Regions from separate parts of the Streptomyces sp. NPDC057939 genome, predicted to be linked through region 1. Evidence: riboswitches for the same ligand, from Rfam matches in the RefSeq annotation. Region 1 holds a riboswitch; the other holds the start of a gene.
What was found. Region 1 has a riboswitch for S-adenosylmethionine ahead of thrC (threonine synthase). Riboswitches for the same ligand answer to the same signal wherever they lie in the genome.
Positions count from the first base shown of each region.

Region 2: another riboswitch for S-adenosylmethionine. It lies ahead of ACFVS6_RS39545 (aminotransferase class V-fold PLP-dependent enzyme); the one in region 1 lies ahead of thrC (threonine synthase).

Region 1 is NZ_JBHVPG010000015.1:50,674-58,109, reverse strand. Features, by position in the region: gene otsB (trehalose-phosphatase) at 1-835, shown strand, start outside; gene ACFVS6_RS18695 (trehalose-6-phosphate synthase) at 900-2,357, opposite strand; gene ACFVS6_RS18690 (glucosyl-3-phosphoglycerate synthase) at 2,420-3,370, opposite strand; SAM riboswitch class I at 3,556-3,713, shown strand; gene thrC (threonine synthase) at 3,731-5,020, shown strand; gene ACFVS6_RS18680 (ubiquitin-like small modifier protein 1) at 5,055-5,330, shown strand; gene ACFVS6_RS18675 (cold-shock protein) at 5,762-5,968, shown strand; gene groL (chaperonin GroEL) at 6,322-7,436, shown strand, end outside.
Region 2 is NZ_JBHVPG010000072.1:13,348-20,783, forward strand. Features, by position in the region: gene ACFVS6_RS39535 (cytochrome bc complex cytochrome b subunit) at 1-881, shown strand, start outside; gene trpD (anthranilate phosphoribosyltransferase) at 1,047-2,111, shown strand; SAM riboswitch class IV at 2,194-2,310, shown strand; gene ACFVS6_RS39545 (aminotransferase class V-fold PLP-dependent enzyme) at 2,528-3,916, shown strand; gene ACFVS6_RS39550 (Lrp/AsnC family transcriptional regulator) at 4,252-4,533, opposite strand; gene ACFVS6_RS39555 (rhomboid family intramembrane serine protease) at 4,530-5,252, opposite strand; gene ACFVS6_RS39560 (hypothetical protein) at 5,377-5,616, shown strand; gene ACFVS6_RS39565 (NYN domain-containing protein) at 5,656-7,020, shown strand; gene ACFVS6_RS39570 (NlpC/P60 family protein) at 7,273-7,436, shown strand, end outside.

The sequences.
Region 1 (7,436 bases):
CCCGCAGATGCCCGAGCCCGTCACCGCCGCCGGACGCGAGGGCCTCGAAGCCCTCCTCCGCGCACCCCGCAGGGCCGTCGTCGCCCTCGACTTCGACGGGACCCTCGCCGACATCGTTCCCGACCCCGACCAGGCCCGCGCCCACCCGGACGCCGTCCCGGCGCTCGCCGCGCTCGCGCCCGAGGTCGCCGCCGTCGCCGTGGTCACCGGCCGCCCCGCCGGGGTCGCCGTCCGCTACGGCGGGTTCGCCGGGGTCCCGGGACTGGAACACATGGTGGTCCTCGGCCACTACGGCGCCGAGCGCTGGGACGCCGTCACCGGCATCGTCCACGCCCCCGCCGAGCACCCGGGCGTCGCGGCCGTACGGGCCGAACTGCCCGGCTTCCTCGACTCCATCGGCGCCTGGCGCGGGACCTGGATCGAGGAGAAGGGCCGGGCGCTGGCCGTCCACACCCGCCGCGCCGCCGACCCCGAGCAGGCCTTCGCCGCGCTGCGGGAGCCGCTGGCCGAGCTGGCCGCACGGCACGGACTGATGGTCGAGCCCGGCCGGGCCGTCCTGGAACTGCGGCCGCCCGGCATGGACAAGGGCGTCGCCCTGACCGAGTTCCTCACCGAGCGGGACGCCGAGGCCGTCCTGTACGCGGGCGACGACCTGGGCGACCTCGCCGCGTTCTCGGCCGTCGAGAAGCGGCGCGCCGACGGGCTGCCGGGGCTGCTGGTGTGCAGCGGCTCGGCGGAGGTGCCCGAGCTGGCCGCCCGCGCCGACCTGGTCCTGCCCGGCCCCGCCGCCGTCACCGGCTTCCTGGCCGCCCTGGCCCGGACCCTGCGCTCCTGACGACACCCGCCGCGGGCCGGCCCGGACCCCCGGACCGGCCCGCGGCGCACCGCGGCGACGGGCCCTATGGCGCCAGCCGGTCCAGTTGGGCCGTGAACCAGGCCGCCGGGGGCAGCGCCGTGGCCGCCGCGGCCAGCCGCTTCGAACGCTCCGCCCGCTCCGCGGCCGGCATCGACAGCGCCGTGTGCAGGGCCTCGGCCGTCTGCGTGACGTCGTACGGGTTCACCACGATCGCGTCGTCCCGGAGCTCCCCGTACGCCCCGGCCCCCGTGGACAGGACCAGCGCGACGCCCGCCTCCGACACCACCGGGATCTCCTTCGCCACCAGGTTCATGCCGTCCCGCACCGGGTTCACCAGCGCCACGTCCGCCAGCCGGTACGCGGCCAGCGAGCGCGCGAAGTCGTCCTCGACGGACACCAGCACCGGCTGCCAGTCCTCCGTGCCGAACTCCGCGTTGATCTCCGCCGCCAGGTCCCGCACCGCCTGCGTGTACGACCGGTACGCCTCCAGGTCCTGCCGGGACGGGTACGCGGACGCCAGGTGCACCACCTCGCCGCGCCACTCGGGGTGCGCGGTGAGCAGCTCCCGGTAGGCCAACAGCCCGCGCAGGATGTTCTTCGACAGCTCGGTGCGGTCGACCCGGACGATCGCCCTGCGGCCCGCGACCTCGTTCCGCAACGCCGCCAGCTTGTCGTCGACCTCCGGCCGGTGGGCCAGGGCCCGCAGGTCGTCCCCGTCCACGCCCAGCGCGAAGACCGCCACGTCCGTCCGCCGGTGCCGGACCGGGCCCAGCGGGCTCTTGCGCACGTAGCGCCCCTTCGACTCCTCGACGCCCGCCGGGAACATCGGCTCGGCGATGCCCCGCTCGTCGTCCAGGTGGGCGCCGCCCATGAAGCTGTGGGCCCAGGCCCAGGTGTGGAAGCCGACCACGTCGGCGCCGAGCATGCCCCACACCAGCTCGGAGCGGATGTCGTCGGGCAGCATGCGCAGGTACTCGGGCGACGCCCACGGCGTGTGCGTGAAGTGCCCGATCCGCAGGTCCGGCCGCAGTTCGCGCAGCTGCCCCGGGACCAGCGCCAGGTGGTAGTCCTGCACCAGCACCCGGGCGCCCTCCGCGGCCTCCTGCGCCAGCGCCTCGGCGAAGGCCCGGTTGTAGGCGACGTACGAGGCCCACTGCCGCCGGAACACCGCGTCGAAGACCGGCTCGCGGGGGACGTCGTACAGGTGGTGGTGGGTGAACCAGAGCACCGAGTTCGCGATGCCGTTGTACGCGTCGTCGTACACCGCGGGGTCGATGTCGAGCATCCGCACGCCCGGCTCCGCGACGCCCCGGCGCACCGCCTCCCGGTCGGCGTCGGACAGGGCCGCGCAGATCCACAGGGCCTCCGGCTGCTGCGCGAGGGCCGCGGAGAGCCCGGAGACGAGACCGCCCCCGCCGCGCCGGGCACTGAGGGTGCCGTCCTGGTCGAGGGCGTACGAGAGCGGGCCGCGGTTCGCGGCGACGAGTACCTGAGAAGCCATGCGGCCAACCTAGCCAGGCCCGCCCCCGGTCAAACGCCTGTGCGCCGGGGGCCCGCTGAGGATTACGCCACGCGACGGCCCGCGTACTCCTCGATCCCGGCCATCGGCGGCCGCTCCTCGGTGTCCACGGGGTACGTGTGCGGCACGAAACCGTCCGGCCCCCGCTCGAACTGCGTCAGCTCCGGCCGTACGAGGTGCCCGCGAGAGAGCCGCAGCTGCGCCGTGCGGTAGATCGCCGCCGCCATCCGGCCGAGGGCCTGCCCGTCCTGGTGGCGGTGGAGCCTGACGCCGACGTCGACCTGGGCCAGCGCGTCCAGCCCGACCGTGTGCAGCGCGTCCACGAGCAGGCCCAGCTCGACCCCGTAGCCGACGGGGAACGGCAGCCGCTCCAGCAGCGACCGGCGTACGGCGTACTCGCCGCCCAGCGGCTGCACGAAGCCGGCCAGCTGCGGCCAGTGCAGGTTCAGCAGGGGGCGGGCGACCAGCTCGGTGACCCGGCCGCCCTGGCCGGGGGCGTCCCCCAGCGGGCGGTCGTACATCGCCTTGACGAACTGGACCTGCGGGTCGGTCAGCAGTGGGCCCACGATCCCGGACACGAAGGCGGAGTCGAAGTCCCGCAGGTCGGCGTCCACGAAGCAGACGACCTCGCCGGTGGTCGCGAGGAGCGAGCGCCACAGCACCTCGCCCTTGCCGGGCAGCGCCGGGATGCGGGGGAGGACCTCGTCGCGGTGCACGACCCGGGCGCCGGCGGCGGCCGCGACCTTCGCCGTACCGTCCGACGAACCCGAGTCGATCACTACGAGTTCGTCGACGAGCGGGATCGCCGGGCCCTCGATCAGATCGCGCCGGATCACCTCGACGATCCGCCCGACGGTGGCCTCCTCGTCGAGCGCGGGCAGCACCACGCTGACCGTCGTGCCCGTCGCCCGTTTCCGGTCGAGGAGCTGGTCGAGCGGTCGGTCGGCTGCGGACCAGGAGCGGGCGGCCAGCCAGCGCTCCACCTCTTCCAGCACTCTCGGGACTCCCTGCTTCATCGGTGGTTTGGACCGAAAAGTGATCCATCTCGCGGTTCGGACGGCTGTCTCAACCACCCGGACCTTCGGTTACAGTCTTGAACAACGCGATGGACCACCGCATGCCGGGGGTCCCGCGCACAAACGCCCGGACACGCCATGGAGCGCGCCGTCCGGTGCCATACCGCTCATCCAGAGGGGCAGAGGGATACGGCCCGTTGAAGCCCCGGCAACCCTCCAGTCGGTTCTCGCGATGCGTCTGCGACGCACTCCCGCGAGGTCCCCGACTAGGGAAGGTGCCAATTCCGTCTCATGGCGAAGTGCGCCATGGGGAAGATGAGGAGAAAGGGCCTCGCCATCATGGCTGCACAGACCGTCGCCACCTCTGCCGAGTCGGTTTCCGTGGATCTCGGACCCGCCACCGGCCTTTCCTGCCGCGAGTGCGGAACCCGCTTCGAGCTCGGTCCCATTTTCGCCTGCGTCGAGTGTTTCGGACCGCTGGAAGTCTCCTACGAGCTGCCCCTCGGCAACCCCGAGGCCCTGCGCGCCGCCATCGAGGCCGGCCCCGACAACATCTGGCGCTACGCGCCGCTGCTGCCCGTCCCGGCGAACGTGGCCTCCAAGCCCAACCTGAACCCGGGCTTCACCAAGCTCGTCGACGCCGCCAACCTGGCCAAGGAACTGGGCGTCACCGGAAAGCTGTACGTCAAGGACGACTCCGGCAACCCGACGCACTCCTTCAAGGACCGCGTCGTGGCCATCGCCGTCGAGGCCGCCCGCGCCTTCGGCTTCACCACCCTCTCCTGCTCCTCCACCGGCAACCTGGCCGGCGCCGTCGGCGCCGCGGCCGCCCGCGCCGGCTTCCGTTCCTGCGTGTTCATCCCGCACGACCTGGAGCAGGGCAAGGTCGTCATGGCCGGTGTCTACGGTGGCGACCTCGTCGGCATCGAGGGCAACTACGACGACGTCAACCGCTTCTGCTCCGAGCTCATCGGCGACCCGCTGGGCGAGGGCTGGGGCTTCGTCAACGTCAACCTGCGCCCCTACTACGGCGAGGGCTCCAAGACCCTGGCGTACGAGATCTGCGAGCAGCTCGGCTGGCGACTGCCCGACCAGATCGTCATCCCGATCGCGTCCGGCTCCCAGCTGACGAAGATCGACAAGGGCCTGCAGGAGCTGATCAAGCTCGGCCTCGTCGAGGACAAGCCGTACAAGATCTTCGGCGCCCAGGCCGAGGGCTGCTCCCCGGTGTCGACCGCCTTCAAGGCCGGTCACGACGTGGTCCGCCCGCAGAAGCCGAACACCATCGCCAAGTCCCTCGCGATCGGCAACCCGGCCGACGGCCCGTACGTCCTGGACATCGCCCGGCGCACCGGCGGCTACGTCGAGGACGTCAACGACACCCAGGTCGTCGAGGCCATCAAGATCCTCGCGCAGACCGAGGGCATCTTCGCCGAGACCGCGGGCGGCGTCACCGTCGGCGTGACGAAGAAGCTGATCGAGAACGGGCAGCTCGACCCGACGCTGACCACCGTGATCCTGAACACCGGCGACGGCCTCAAGACCCTGGAGGCGGTGGCCGCGGACAGCGGCCAGACCGCCACCATCCGCCCGAGCCTGGACGCGTTCCGCGCCGCCGGCCTGGCCTGATCCTCCCCCCGACACCCGGAAAGGCGGTAGCGCCATGAGCGTCAACGTCCGCATCCCCACCATCCTGCGCACCTACACCGGCGGCGTCGCCGAGGTTCCCGCCGAGGGCGCGACCCTGGCCGAGGTCATCGACTCCCTGGAGAAGAACCACCCGGGCATCGCCGCGCGCGTCCTGGACGACCAGGGCAAGCTGCGCCGCTTCGTGAACGTCTACGTCAACGACGACGACGTGCGCTTCGAGGGCGGGCTGCAGACGGCGACGCCCGACGGCGCCGGCGTCTCGATCATCCCGGCCGTCGCCGGCGGCTGATCGTCCCGGACGGGCCGTCGATCGTCACCCGCGGGCGACGGCCGGCGCCCCCCGATTTTCTGAATTGCCCCTTCCGCCAATAAGCGGAGGGGGCAATTCTGCTTGATTGATAGCGGTAGAGTTGGGGAAGTCCCCTCCGCTGTTCTTGCCCGCCGCATATGAGCGGGGCCGGGGAGGGTTGACATTGAGTCAACATGTGCGCGCGCTATGGGGCTTTGGCGTGGATTGTCAGGCCCGAGTTGCCCAGGAATATGCCAAATTTTCACTCTATTTCAATGTTTTCGCGTGTCCAGAATTCTCGTCGGATTGACCTGTTGCAGACAGCAGCGGTGCGGATACATTCAGCCCCGGTCGAGGCGTTCCGGCGCAAGTTCTGACCCGGGTCCGCGAAGTGCGGACCTGCGCAAGGGCCAGTAATAGGGGAGTTAGGCATGGCTCAGGGCACCGTCAAGTGGTTCAACGCGGAGAAGGGCTACGGCTTCATCGCGGTCGACGGTGGCGCGGATGTGTTCGTCCACTACAGCGCCATCCAGATGGACGGGTACCGCACCCTTGAAGAGGGTCAGCGGGTCGAGTTCGAGATCTCGCAGGGCCAGAAGGGCCCGCAGGCGGACATGGTCAAGCTCGCTGCCGGCTGAGTCCCAAGCGCGATCGACCACCGACGCACTCACACACGAGGGGCCCACATCCCGGACACGGGGATGCGGGCCCCTCGTGCGTGTCGGCCCCGGGACCCTTGCGGCGCCCGGCCCGCGCCCCGCCGCGGACCCCGGCGCCGGGCCCGCGTTGGTCGAAGCCGCTTGCACTCGCGGGGGTCGAGTGCTAATCATTGGCGTTAGCACTCTCCAGGTGAGAGTGCTACTAAGACGAGGACCGGGCCGGTGAGGCCCGCAGGGTCCGGCGGGAAGGAACCGCCGGGTCCGCAGGCCGTCCGTCGCGGGCGCGGGCGCGGTCCGGAGCAATCCACCCCTGTCCGGGAGGACCACTTCAGATGGCCAAGATCATTGCGTTCAACGAGGAGGCCCGGCGCGGTCTCGAGCGTGGGATGAACCAGCTCGCCGATGCCGTCAAGGTCACCCTTGGCCCCAAGGGTCGCAACGTCGTCCTTGAGAAGAAGTGGGGCGCCCCCACGATCACCAACGATGGTGTCTCCATCGCCAAGGAGATCGAGCTTGAGGACCCGTACGAGAAGATCGGCGCAGAGCTGGTCAAGGAAGTCGCCAAGAAGACGGACGACGTCGCCGGCGACGGTACGACCACTGCCACCGTGCTCGCCCAGGCTCTCGTCCGCGAGGGTCTGCGCAACGTAGCCGCCGGCGCCAACCCGATGGCCCTCAAGCGCGGCATCGAGAAGGCCGTCGAGGCCGTCTCCGCCGCCCTGCTGTCGCAGGCCAAGGATGTCGAGACCAAGGAGCAGATCGCTTCGACGGCCTCCATCTCCGCCGCCGACACCCAGATCGGCGAGCTCATCGCCGAGGCGATGGACAAGGTCGGCAAGGAAGGCGTCATCACGGTCGAGGAGTCGCAGACCTTCGGCCTGGAGCTTGAGCTCACCGAGGGCATGCGCTTCGACAAGGGCTACATCTCGGCGTACTTCGCCACCGACATGGAGCGCATGGAGTCGTCCCTCGACGACCCGTACATCCTGATCGTCAACTCCAAGATCGGCTCGGTCAAGGACCTGCTGCCGCTCCTGGAGAAGGTCATGCAGTCCGGCAAGCCGCTGCTGATCATCGCCGAGGACGTCGAGGGCGAGGCCCTGTCGACCCTGGTCGTCAACAAGATCCGTGGCACCTTCAAGTCCGTCGCCGTCAAGGCCCCGGGCTTCGGCGACCGCCGCAAGGCCATGCTCGGTGACATCGCCATCCTCACGGGCGGCACGGTCATCTCCGAGGAGGTCGGCCTCAAGCTGGAGAACGCCGGTCTCGACCTGCTCGGCCGCGCCCGCAAGGTCGTCATCACCAAGGACGAGACCACCATCGTCGACGGTGCCGGTGACAGCGACCAGGTCCAGGGTCGCGTCAACCAGATCCGCGCCGAGATCGAGAACTCCGACTCGGACTACGACCGCGAGAAGCTCCAGGAGCGCCTCGCGAAGCTGGCCGG
Region 2 (7,436 bases), on a different contig from region 1:
ACAACAACGTCGTCGGCATGCCGCTGCTGCCGGTCTACATGGCGAAGGCCGGAGGCTTCTTCTTCCTGGTCTTCGGCATCATCGCGGCCATCGCGGGCATCGCCTCGATCAACCCGATCTGGGCGCTCGGCCCGTACGTTCCGGACCACGTGTCCACGGGCGCGCAGCCCGACTGGTACATGGGCTTCTCCGAGGGCCTCATCCGTGCGATGCCGGGCTGGGAGATCAACCTCTGGGGCCACACGCTCGTCCTGGGCGTGTTCGTCCCGCTGGTGATCTTCCCGCTGGTGCTGGCGACGATCGCGGTCTACCCGTTCGTCGAGTCCTGGGTCACCGGCGACAAGCGCGAGCACCACATCCTGGACCGCCCGCGCAACGTCCCGACCCGTACCGCCTTCGGTGTGGCCTGGCTGACCTGGTACGTCATCCTGCTGATCGCCGGTGGAAACGACATGTTCGCGCAGTACTTCCACCTCTCGATCAACTCGATCACCTGGTTCGCGCGGATCGGTTTCTTCGTCGGCCCGGTCATCGCCTTCGTCATCACCAAGCGGATCTGCCTCGGCCTCCAGCGCCGGGACCGGGACAAGGTGCTGCACGGTCGCGAGACCGGCATCATCAAGCGCCTGCCGCACGGTGAGTTCGTCGAGATCCACGAGCCGCTCCCGCAGGGCCAGCTCCACACGCTCACCTCGTACAACACGTACGAGCCGGTCGAGATCGGCCCGACGGTCGACGAGAACGGCGTCGAGCGCAAGGTGAAGGCCACCGAGAAGCTGCGCGCGAAGCTCAGCAAGAGCTACTACGCCGAGGGCAACCAGATCCCGAAGCCCACGGTGGAGGAGTACAAGGAGATCCAGAGCGGCCACGGCCACCACTGATCCCCCGCACGACCGCTTGAGGGATTGATTTCGGTCAATCCTGGTGTCGCCACGGCGAGAGCCCCGTCCACTGTCCGGACGGGGCTCTTTGCCGTCCCCGGGGCTGGATAGGCTGGTCCCCTTCCCATTCGACGTGGCAACCTCACCAGGCAGCAGGAGCGGACCATGAACGTTGTGACCCCGGCAGGCGGCGACAGCGTGGCGGCCCGTGGCTGGCCGGGCATCCTCGACGCTCTGCTGACCGGCCGGAACCTCGGTGCGGACGACACCGCCTGGGCCATGGAGCAGATCATGCGGGGCGAGGCCACCGACGCGCAGATCGCCGGCTTCGTCGTCGCCCTGCGGGCCAAGGGGGAGACCGTCGCGGAGATCAGCGGCATGGTGCGCGCCATGTACGAACACGCCAACCTGATCGAGGTCCCGGGGCGGACCGTCGACATCGTCGGCACCGGTGGCGACGGCGCCAAGACGGTCAACATCTCGACCATGTCGGCGATCGTGGTGGCCGGCACGGGCGCGAAGGTCGTCAAGCACGGCAACCGGGCCGCGTCCTCCGCGAGCGGCTCCTCCGACGTGCTGGAGAAGCTCGGCGTCAACCTCAACCTCACCCCGGCCCGGGTGGCGGAGGTCGTCGAGGAAGCCGGGATCACGCTCTGCTTCGCGGTCAAGTTCCACCCGGCGCTGCGGCACGTGGCGGCCGCCCGCAAGGAACTGGGCATCCGGACGACGTTCAACTTCCTCGGCCCCCTGACCAACCCGGCCAAGGTGAGGGCCCAGGCGACGGGCGTCGCCGACCCCCGGGTGGCCCCCATCATGGCCGGCGTGCTGGCCGAGCGGGGCTCCTCCGCGCTGGTGTTCCGCGGTGACGACGGCCTCGACGAGTTGACCACCACCGCCACCTCGCGGGTGTGGTGGGTCCGGGACGGCTCGGTCACCGAGTCGGCCTTCGACCCGCGCGACATCGGCATCCCTCTCGTCGACGTGTCGGCGCTGCGCGGCGAGGACGCCTCGTACAACGCCGACGTCGCCCGCCGGCTGCTGGCCGGCGAGACCGGCCCCGTCCGGGACGCCGTACTGCTGAACTCGGCCGCCGCCCTGGTGGCGCTCGACCCGGGGACGGGCGCCCTGGAGGAGCGGCTCGCGGCGGGCGTGACCCGGGCGGCCGAGTCCATCGACTCGGGATCCGCTCGCGCCGCGCTGGAGCGCTGGGTGAGGGCGAGCAACGCCTGAGGCGCGGTTTCGGCCAAGACCCCGGTCCGCATCGTGGACCGGGGTCTTGCGCACGGGAGATCGTGTGGCAGGATTCTGACCAGGTCACGAGTGACAGCGTTTAGGCCCCGGCTTGCTGTCCGGCAACCCTCCTTCCGTGGCGGGGTGCCCCGGGTGATGACCAGGCCGTAGGCAGCGAGGTCTACGGCAAGCGCGGATCCCTCGATACCAGGGGTCCTGGTCTCTCGAGGAGCGTTTTCCGTGAGCAAGCGAATGCGATAGGGCGACTCCGCCCCCACTTCACCCCTCGGACCAGGGTCGCTTCCGTGCACCCCGTGTCATTTCCGAGGGCTTTCCCGTACCCCGACGGCCGCAGCGCCGCATCCGCGTACGGGCACTCCGAAGCCATTCCGCCCTGCCTGCCGGGAGATACCGCCATGTCCGCATCCCTGAACGCCGCCGTCACCACCACCGCCGCGTGCCTCGACGTACCCGCCTGCGGCGAGCCGCTGGCCGTGCTCGGCCGCGACGTCACCGTCCCGCTCGTGACCGGCGGCGAGGTCACGTACGCCGCCCTGGACTACGCGGCCAGCGCCCCCGCGCTCCAGCGGGTCTGGGACGACGTCGCCGCGTACGCCCCCTACTACGGCAGCGTCCACCGCGGGGCCGGCTACCTCTCCCAGCTGTCCACCGACCTCTTCGAGCAGAGCCGCGTCACCGTCGCCGAGTTCCTCGACTGCCGGCCCGCCGACCAGGTGGTCTTCACCCGGTCCACCACCGACTCCCTCAACCTGCTCGCCGCGGCCCTGCCGGCCGACTGCCAGGTGTTCGTCTTCGAGACCGAGCACCACGCCTCGCTGCTGCCCTGGACGAACGCACGCGTCACCTACCTCAACGCCCCCCGCACGCCCGGCGAGGCCGTCGCCACCCTGGAGCGGGCGCTCGCCGACCGGGAGCCCTACGGCCCGGCACTGGTCTGCGTCACCGGCGCCTCCAACGTCACCGGCGAACTGTGGCCGGTCAAGGAACTCGCCGCCGCCGCGCACGCCCACGGTGCCCGGATCGTCCTGGACGCCGCCCAGCTGGCCCCGCACCACCCCGTCTCCGTACGGGACCTCGACGTGGACTGGATCGCCTTCTCCGGCCACAAGCTGTACGCCCCGTTCGGCTCGGGCGTCCTCGCCGGCCGCGCGGACTGGCTCCAGGAGGCCGACCCGTACCTGGCCGGCGGCGGGGCCTCCCGCAAGGTCGCCCGCCGCGAGGACGGCGGCGTCGACGTCGAGTGGCACACCACCGCCGCCCGCCACGAGGCCGGCTCCCCGAACGTCATCGGCGTCTACTCCATCGCCTCCGCCTGCAAGGCCCTCAAGGAGGCCGGGTTCGAGAACCTGGTCGCCCGCGAGAACCACCTCATCGCCAAGGTCCGCGAGGGCCTCGCCGAGGTCCCGGCCGTCCGCGTGCTGTCCCTGTTCGGGGACGACGCCCCGCGCGTCGGCGTCATCTCCTTCGTGGTCGACGGCTGGAACAGCTCCCACTTCGCCGCGGCCCTGTCCGCCGAGTACGGCATCGGCGTCCGCGACGGCCTCTTCTGCGCCCACCCGCTGGTCCGCACCCTGCTCGGCAGCGAGCCGCAGGAGCCGGGCGAGTGCGGGGCGCCGGAGGCCGCGCCGGGGGAGCGCTCGCTGAACGCCATCCGTGTGAGCTTCGGGGCGGGCACCCCCGACGAGCACGTCGAGCGCTTCGTCCGCGCGGTGAAGGAACTCGTCGCGGACGGTGCCAAGTGGCAGTACCGCACCGAAGAGGGCCGCTGCGTCCCGGCCGTCTGACATCGCTCGTGCCATGCCGTACCGGGACCGCCGATACCCGCGCTCCGCGGCTGTCGGCAGGCCGCCGCCCGGTGGGAAACCCCCGCGCCCAGGTGCCGCGCGACCGGTCGGGGGCGGCTCGTGACGTACGGGGACGAGTACGGGCAGGAGTTTCGTGTACCGCCGGGCCCGTACCCCGCAGGAGGCCCCGGCCTTCGTCCGCGCCGCCGAGTGCGAGGTGTTCGGGGGCTGCGGAGGGGACGGGGACCTCGCGCCGTCCCCGCGGGGCTACCCCGCTCCGGCTCCGGGGAGGGCGCCCCGCCCGGGTGGGCGGGGCGTTGCCCGCGCTCCGAACGCTACGCGTCGAGGCCGATCGCGAAGGCGGCTTCCAGGTCGTGCTGGGAGTACGTGCGGAACGCGACGTGCGTGTCCGTCGCCTCGACGCCGGGGATCTTGCTGATGCGGCCCGGGATGATGTCCGCGAGGTTCTCGTGGCGGGCGACGCGGACCAGCGCGATCAGGTCGTACGTCCCGGTGACGGAGTAGACCTCGCTGACGCTGTCCAGCTGGGCGATGGACTCGGCGATCTCGGGGATGCGGTCCACGCTGGTCTTGATGAGCACGATCGCGGTGATCACGGTTGGCTGTCTCCCTCGCCGGCAGTCACTGGTCGACCCACTCTAGTCGTACGCCGATATCGGGCCCACGCGTACAGGAAGCCCAGGGAGAAGCCCACCACGTGGGCCAGGTAGGCGACCCCGGGGCCGCTCTCCGCCCGCTGCGCCGCCAGCCATTGCAGGCCGAACCAGAACAGCAGCACGATCCACGCGGGGAAGCGCAGCGGCAGGAACAGCAGGAACGGGAACAGGCTCGTCACGCGGGCCCGTGGGAACAGGCAGAGGAACGCGCCGAGCACCGCCGAGATCGCGCCGGACGCGCCGACCAGGGTCTGGTCCGAGGAGGCGTTGGCGGCCGCGTACGAGGCCAGCGCGAGGTACCCCGTGCAGACGTAGAACACGAGGAAGGGCGCCCGGCCCATCCGTTCCTCCGTCATCGCCCCGAAGACGTACAGGAAGAGCATGTTCCCGAGCAGGTGCAGCCAACTGCCGTGGACGAAGAGCGCCGTCAGCGGGGTGAGCAGCGGTCGAGCGGCTCCCGAGAACAACTCGTCCGGGACCACGCCCCAGTGCCGGAAGTACGCGGTGCCCGTTTCGGTCAGCCGGTCACCCGTCCCGTAGGAGGGGTTGAGGCCCGACGCCGGGCCGAGGACGAACGCCACGCAGCAACCGGCGATCAGCGCGTACGTGATCACCGGGCCCCGGGCGGCCTCGCGGACGGTCCGCCACCTTACGATCATGCGACAGAGCATGACGCAGGTGGACCCCCTCGAGGGTGGTGCCAGGCCGTAGGGTTACGTGCGCGGTCCGTCGACCGCCGCGGAAGGCTTTAATTGAATGAGCTACGAAGGAGAGAGCGGCCTGATGACGGTTCCCCTGCCGACCGACACCACCCGGTGGCGCTGCACCCTGTGCGGCAACCTCACGAGGTTCGACGTCACCCGATCGTCGAAGGTCGTGGAATACGTCCACCTGGACCTCGCCGGGGAGCCCAAGGTCGAGGAACGCGAGGTGGTCAGTGAGACCATCGAGTCGGTCCGCTGCCGCTGGTGCAACGCTGTGGACCAGATCGAGCTCGTGGACAGGCCGGGCACCGACTCCTGACGGAGCCGGGCCCACAGTAGATCACGGTAGGGGTGACGGATTGTGGAGCCAGCAAGCGGCGCTGAGCCGGCCGACGAGGCCGGCGACGCCGCCGAGGTGCTCGACCGCCCGCTGCCCGAAGGCGTGCGGCGCCGGGTCGTCGCGCTCGTCTCGGACGCCTTCGGCGGCCTGACGGTCGCCGACCTCCCGGCGCAGCTGCGCCAGTACGCGCGGTTCACCCCGACCCGGCGCGCCAAGTTCGCGGGCAACGCCATGGCCGCCGCCGTGGAGACGGACGCCGTCTTCCGCGGCCGGGTCGCGGAGAAGCTGCGCGAGGCGCAGCCGGAGCTGACCGGCGCCCTGGAGTCGGGTGCGCCGCCCGCCGCGGCCGACCCGCTCGACGTCGCGGCGGCCGCCTACGTGCTGCGCCCGGCCGGCTGGGTCAAGCTGGTGGCCTCCGCGGGCGAGGAGGCGCAGCGCGCCGACGCCGAGCGGGTGGGCGACGAGACGCGGCGCGAACTGGAGCGGCTGCGCGAGGAACTGGCCCAGGTGCGGGAGCTGCAGCGCTCGGGCGGCGAGCAGGTGCGCGCCGACCTCGAAGCGGCCCGCAAGGAAGCCGAATCGCTTCAGCGCAAGCTGCGCAGCGCCCTGAGCGACGTCAAGCGCGGCGAGGCGGCCCTGCGCAAGGTGGGCGCCGAGATCGACGGGATCCGGGGGGAGGCCGCCGCGCAGGTGGCCGCCGCCGAGAGCGAGTCCCGGCGGCTCAAGTCCCGTCTCGCGGAGGTGGAGTCGGCGCTGGAGATCTCGCGCCGGGCCACCCGGGAGGGGCGCAGCATCGAGGACATGCGGCTGCGGTTGCTGTTGGACACGGTCCTGGACGCGGCGGCCGGGCTGCGGCGCGAGCTGGCGCTGCCGCCGGTCAACACCCGTCCCGCGGACACCGTGGACGCGGTGGAGCCGGGCCGGATGACCCCGAAGGACATCGCCGCGCGGGCCCTGTCGGAGACCGATCCGGCTTTGCTGGACCAGCTGTTGGCGCTGCCCCAGGCGCATCTGGTGGTCGACGGCTACAACGTGACGAAGACCGGCTATCCGACGATGCCGCTGGAGAAGCAGCGGCTGCGCCTGCTGGGCGGGCTGTCGATGCTGGCCGCGCAGACCGGCGCCGAGATGACCTGCGTCTTCGACGGGGCGGAGTTGGCGGCGCCGGTGCTGCTCGCCCCGCCGCGCGGGGTGCGGGTGCTGTTCTCCAAGGCCGGCGTGACGGCGGACGAGCTGATCCGCCAGTTGGTGCGGGCCGAGCCGCCGGGCCGTCCGGTGGTCGTGGTCTCCACCGACCGGGAGGTGGCCGACGGGGTCGCGAAGGCGGGAGCCCGACCCGTGACGTCCGCTCTGCTCCTGAAGAGGCTTTCGCGTGTTTCGTAACTACTGGGCGTGATGCCGGGATTGGTGGTGCCCGGAGGGGACGTACCGTCAGTCCGCCGGCACGCAGCGTGCGCCGTTGGTAAAGAAGCGGGCAGGGCGGCGGATTTTTCCGTACGGGTATTTGAAGTGATCAAGCGCGTGTCACTAGGGTCTGCTCAAACCTTCGTGCGGTAGTTCACTCATTCGAGTGGCGACGGGGTTGTCGCCGGGCGTGCGTTCCCCCTCGGCGGTCCGAGGAAGGAGCTCGTCTCCGTGGCGTCCCACCGTCGACCCAAGCACCCGGCCCGCGCGCGCGTGACCGTGCTCACCGCCACCGCCGCCGCGGCGGTCGCGCTCTCCTCGCACTCGGCCGTGGCCGCCCCGGACAAACCGAACAAGGACGAGGTCAAGACCAAGGTCGACACCCTCTACGAGGA